2 regions of the Psychromonas saccharinae genome follow, and region 1 is predicted to be linked to the other one. Evidence: predicted binding sites of a transcription regulator. Region 1 holds the regulator's gene; the other holds the start of a gene.
What was found. The regulator sigma-54, encoded in region 1, starts transcription at its own class of promoters, with help from an activator protein. The targets are predictions, from matches to a motif close to GTTGGCACGNNNNTNGNNT.

Region 1 (3,221 bases):
AATTTTTTCGCGACTAATGAGATCATTAAAAAGTCTCTGTGCATCGATATCCAGTTTTTCCGCTGCAATATGACTGATTATTTCGAGTGCAGATTTTTTACTGGTACAACGTACTTGACTAAATACAGAGTCTTTAGTTAATAGGGTCGATATTTTCATATTTTAATCTACTTTAGCTGCGATATTAAGAAGCGCGAAAGTTTAGCAGTTTACAGGTAAATACGTATCAAGAAATACTCATTTTTTTAATATTAATTAAAAATTTAACAACCTGTAGAGAAAACTTTATGGATAACGCTAGGATATCACTGAATTATTTAATTTTATTCGTGTTCACCTCGCTTTTAATACATAAGTGAACATCGAATTAAAGTTGTTAGAGTAATTGTTTTCGTTGATTAGAAGGTGGGATACCTAACGACTCTCGGTATTTTGCAATCGTACGACGCGCTACTTTTATACCTTGTTCCTCAAGTAATTTACTTATTTTATTATCACTTAAAGGTTTTGTTGTTAGTTCTGCACTGACGAGCTTTTTAATTAAAGCGCGAATAGCTGTTGATGAACATTCACCACCACTTTCTGTTGCAACGTGGCTAGAAAAGAAGAATTTAAGTTCATAAATACCTCTTGGTGTATGCATAAACTTCTGCGTAGTTACACGAGAAATAGTCGATTCGTGCATGTCTACTGCAAAGGCAACATCATTTAATACCATTGGTTTCATTGCTTCATCGCCGTATTCAAAAAAGGCTTGTTGTTGTTGAACAATACAATTAGACACTTTTAAGAGTGTTTCATTACGACTTTCTAAGCTTTTAATAAACCATTTTGCTTCTTGTAAGTGGCCCTTAATAAATTGTGAATCACTTTTACTAATATTACCTTTACATAAATTAGCGTATTGGGTGTTGACCGATAGGTTTGGATCACAGTCTGGATTTAATGAAACACGCCATTGTCCTGCTATTTTTTTTACGTAAACATCGGGGACAATATATTGTGCATGTGATTCTTCAATTTGATTGCCAGGACGAGGCTCTAAACTTTGAATTAAACGCATAACTTCAGCAAGTTGCGCTTCTTTTAATTTTGTTTTTCTAGCCAATGTGCGGTAATCGCGATTTGCCAATAAATCCATATGGCACTCTAATACCATTTGCGCTTCGGCTAGCCATTCAGTATCGGGGGCTAAATGTTGAAGTTGAATTTGTAAACACTCTTGGGTGGAACGGGCTGCAACACCAATCGGATCAAAATGTTGAATACGTTTTAATACAACTTGAATTTCATCAAGTTCAAGATCTTCAATATCAACACTTAAGCTTTCTAAAATAGATTCACACGTACTTGTTAAATAACCTGATTCATCAATCGAGTCGATAATAGAAGTCGCAATAAGTTGATCAGTTTCAGAAAAAGGTGTTAGTTCCATTTGCCACAGTAAGTGGTCTTGTAATGTATTTGATGATTCACCTTGATAAACTGTATCTTCACCTTCATAGCTTGCACCACCTGAAGCAACGGAGGTCGTTGGAACTGGGCTATAGGATTCTTCCCAATCAGTTTCCGCAGGAAGATCGTCAGAAAATTCTTGCTTTGTGATTGCTTCCGAAGTATCAATTTGACTACTGTCTTGTTCTTTATGTGCTTCTTCACTGCTTGTTTTGTCATCTTGTTCAAGTAGTGGGTTTTCGTCGAGCGCATTTTGGATCTCTTGCTGCAAATCGAGTGTAGAAAGTTGTAATAATTTAATTGCTTGCTGTAATTGAGGAGTCATGGCGAGTTGCTGACCCATCTTCAATTGTAACCCTTGTTTCATCAAAATATTTTTTCCTCCTATTCAACCATTGTTAGCTTAGAGTGTGAATTCATTGCCTAAATAAACCTGTTTAACTTGATCATTTGCTAAGATTTCATCTTGGGTTCCAATTGCAATAATTTCACCATGGCTAACAATATATGAGTGTTGGCAAACATCCAGTGTTTCACGTACATTATGATCTGTGATTAGTACGCCTAAACCTCTATCCCTAAGCTGTTGAATAATATTTTTAATATCAATAACTGAAATAGGATCAACCCCTGCAAAGGGTTCATCTAAAAGGATAAATTTGGGTTCAGTTGCTAATGCTCGTGCAATTTCTACACGGCGACGCTCTCCGCCCGATAAACTCATTCCTTTATTACTACGTATATGGGTTATATGAAACTCTTCGAGTAACATTTCTAGTTTCTCTAGGCGCTCCGCTTGTGATAACTCTTTACGCATTTGTAAAATGCCCATGATATTTTCAGTTACCGTTAAACGTCTAAAAATAGATGCTTCTTGCGGTAAATAACCAATCCCTTTTTGTGCACGAATGTGCATTGGTTGGTTAGAAAGATCTTCATGGTCTAAAAAAATAGTGCCTGCATTTTGTTTTACTAGGCCAACAACCATATAAAAAGATGTTGTTTTACCTGCTCCATTTGGACCAAGTAATCCTACAATTTCACCGGTTTTCACGGTAATACTAACGCCATTAACAACGGTACGACCTTTATAACTTTTTACTAAGCCTTTTGCTATTAATTCAGCCATTTGATTTATTCTTCTTTATTCGAGTTAGTTGTGTCTTGTTTCGTTTTTTCAAATTGAGAAGGGAGAAAAACAGTATTAACTCGATCTTTATTAGATTCTCCCGTGCCTACAATAAGTTCTTTTGTTTTAAGAAAATAGACTATTTTTGAAGCATTAATTTCACTATCAAGCTGTTTAACTTGTGCACTGCCACTGAGCGTGATTTTCCCCTCCGCAACATTATAACTAATATAATTGGCTTTTGCTGTTAATGGGCGACCATCGTTTTGCGTTTGGTAAAAGGTGGCAGGTAATCCTTCTGCAGTCATCTTTTCGCTATTTATTTTTGTATCTCGTTCAACGGTTAATGTGTTGCTAGTTATTTTGATAGTGCCTTGGGTTAATAACACTTCCTTTGAAAAAATAACTTTATTTTCTGCCATTTTTGCATGCTGTTGTAATGAGCTGACATGAATAGGTTGTGAATAGTCTGATTCGATGGCATTGCTTGAAAAAGAAACAAGTAATGTGCTAACAGCGAACAGGATTTTATTTATTTTCATTAAAGTATACCGCTTTTATTTGATCTTTAACTATTAATTCTTCCGTAACCAGCGAACCCCACATACCGATTCCTTGTTGCTCCATTTGCGGGCCT
Region 2 (3,221 bases), 2.1 Mb from region 1:
AGGCACCGAAACCACTACCAATAATGACAATGGGCGCGCTCATGATGCTTTACTCTGTGCTACAGGAATAAAAACGTCCTTTCCTAGTCCACATTCAGGACAAAGAAAAAATTCAGGGACTTCATTCCACGGCGTTCCCGGTGCAACATCTTGATTAGGCTCACCAAGAACAGGTTCATAAACCCAATTGCACACGGTACATAACATATTTTGATCTTCTGCAACTTGGGTCGTTTCAATGGCAGACGTTGCCGCGACAGGCTCAGTACTATTAACGGAGGATGCTACTTTACCATTCTGTGCCACTGATTTAGTCGTAATAGATTGAATATTACTAATATCATGCAATGCCCATTTTTTTGCAATTTCTCGACCATGCTCACGGCATTCGTTCATCGCTTTTCCATCAGGTCGCCATTTTGTTTTTAAACTAACAACCGTTTCAAAACCAGCATCCATTAAGCGTGTATTAATTCGGTCAACCGCCCCACCGTTCCAACCATAACTACCAAATGCACCTGCTTTTTTTGCTTTAAAACGCAATCCAGTTATTTCTTCTAACATCGCAGCTATCTGAGGCATCATGACATTATTCATGCTTGGAGAGCCGACTAATATGCCCTTTGAACGGAAAACATGAGATAAAATTTCGTTTTTGTCCTGACGAGAAACATTGAATACTTTCACTGCAACAACAGGATCAATATCATGTATTCCCTGTGCAATAGCATCCGCCATCATGCGTGTATTATTCGACATAGAATCATAAAAAATAGTAATTCTATCTTCTTGATAATTATCAGCCCACTCTAAATATTGATGAATAATTTGGGTCGGATCATCACGCCAAATAACGCCATGGGCAGTTGCGATCATATCAACCGGTAAATTAAAACTAAGTACCTCTTTAATTTTAGCCGTTACAAGTGCACTAAAAGGCGTCAATATATTTGCGTAATAACGTAAACACTGTTCTTTTAATTCATGTTGGTCGACTTCATCATTAAATAAATGTTCATCACAATAATGTTGACCAAATGCATCATTACTAAACAACACTGCATCATTGGTAAGGTAAGTCATCATGCTATCTGGCCAATGTAACATAGGAGTTTCTACAAAAACTAACTGCTTGCCATTACCAATATCAAGTGTGTCACCGGTTTTTACAATATTAAAGTGCCATTCTGAATGATGGTGCTGGCCGGTAATTGAATCAATTGCATTTTCTGTACAGTAAATAGGCGTATTAGGGATTTTAGCCATCAATGCTGGCAAGGCACCGGAATGATCTTCTTCGGCGTGATTAATGACAATATAATCTATTATATTAAGGTCAATATCTGCTTCTAGGTTTTGAACAAATTGCAAGCTGAAGCGATGATCAACAGTATCAATTAATACATTTTTTTCTTCACGAATTAAATAACTATTATAACTCGTCCCCTTAGTTAATTTAAATTCCATGCCATGAAAATTTTCAACTTCCCAATCACGTTGTCCAACCCAATGAATATTGTTTTTAATATGAATAGTCATACTTGTTCCTATAAAATGATAAAAATAATTAAAAGTTATTATCTCTATAGCAAACTACGAGCCAAAAATTAAATGATTGATTACAAAGGACAAATAAACAAACCCAGATAGTAAATGTCATTTAGACACTATATTTTTATTGTTATTTAAACACCGAGAGTGTCATAATAACAATTATAAATTCAAAACGAAGCCATCGTTAATATGAACAGCAAATATAAAGCATTCACACAATTAGCCATCGACCTAACCACCAGTGTTTCAGGCCAAGATCGATTTGAACAACTCCTTTTTACTATCCGTAATTTATTCAATTGTGATGCCTCTGCATTATTGGCTTTCCAACATCAACAGTTCGCCCCACTAGCGATTGATGGTCTTTATGATGATGTTTTAGGTCGACGCTTTAATATTCAAGAACACCCAAGATTAGAAGCAATTGCACGGGCGGGCGATGTCGTTCGTTTCCCTTCAGATAGTCAATTACCCGACCCCTACGATGGGCTAATTCCAAACCATGAAGGCGAATTGAATATTCATTCCTGTATCGGCTTACCACTACTTGCCAATAACCACCTTATTGGCGCACTAACCATTGATGCATTCAACCCAGAACAATTTGAACAGTTTAGCGATGATGATCTACGTATTATTAGTGCGCTTGTGGCGGCGAGCCTTCATACTTCGTTATTAATGGAAAAACTCGAAAATCAGGTGGGTATTTTTAACCATGAAGAAAACCTCGATTCTCTTGTTTACCAGCCAACCGAAATGATCGGACAATCTCAAGGGATTATCGAATTACAATCGCATATTAGTGCCGTTGCAGATACTGATTTATCTGTTTTAATCACTGGTGAAACAGGGGTGGGTAAAGAATTAGTCGCCTCGGCACTTCATAAACAATCAGCACGTAGTGAAAATAATTTAATCTATTTGAACTGTGCAGCGTTGCCTGAATCTGTGGCTGAAAGTGAATTATTTGGTCATGTCAAAGGCGCATTTACAGGTGCAATTAGTGATCGCAAGGGTAAGTTTGAACTGGCCAATAACAGCACACTCTTCTTAGATGAAGTCGGCGAATTGCCACTCTCATTGCAAGCAAAATTATTACGCGCCCTGCAATACGGTGATATCCAACGTGTTGGTGATGAAAAAAGTTTAAAAGTGAATACGCGTATCGTTGCTGCGACAAATAGAGCATTACATGAAGAGGTCAAAGCAGGACGATTTCGTGCTGACCTGTATCATCGCTTAAACGTATTTCCAGTACACGTTCCACCATTACGTGAGCGAGATAATGATGTTGTCTTATTATCGGGATTCTTTGCCGAGCGCTGCCGCGCAAAATTAGGCTTTGATAATATTAGTATAGAACCAGAAGCGATCGGGCTTATTCAACATTATGACTGGCCTGGCAATGTCCGAGAATTAGAACATGCAATCAACCGTGCAGCCGTCATTGCTAAATCACAGGCAATTGACTCCTTTCTTCTTTTACAAAAAAAACATTTTCAGCTCAATATTGATGATTCTCAAACACAATCACCCACACTATCATCTAATGAACCCACTTCAACCATTAAAACAGGGTTACGAGAAGCCACGGATAAATTTCAATCGGGTGTTATTCAACAAGCTTATAAAGAAAATGGCAATAATTGGGCGACAACGGCAAAACG

Region 2: norV (anaerobic nitric oxide reductase flavorubredoxin) is a predicted target of sigma-54. The motif match lies at 1,587-1,605, and genes of this name have one in related genera.

Annotation. Positions count from the first base shown of each region.
Region 1 is NZ_CP195153.1:3,188,906-3,192,126, reverse strand. It holds gene ptsN (PTS IIA-like nitrogen regulatory protein PtsN) at 1-159, opposite strand, end outside; gene ACR30L_RS14295 (RNA polymerase factor sigma-54) at 377-1,822, opposite strand; gene lptB (LPS export ABC transporter ATP-binding protein) at 1,859-2,584, opposite strand; gene lptA (lipopolysaccharide transport periplasmic protein LptA) at 2,590-3,126, opposite strand; gene lptC (LPS export ABC transporter periplasmic protein LptC) at 3,113-3,221, opposite strand, start outside.
Region 2 is NZ_CP195153.1:1,058,849-1,062,069, reverse strand. It holds gene norW (NADH:flavorubredoxin reductase NorW) at 1-43, opposite strand, end outside; gene norV (anaerobic nitric oxide reductase flavorubredoxin) at 40-1,539, opposite strand; gene norR (nitric oxide reductase transcriptional regulator NorR) at 1,744-3,221, shown strand, end outside.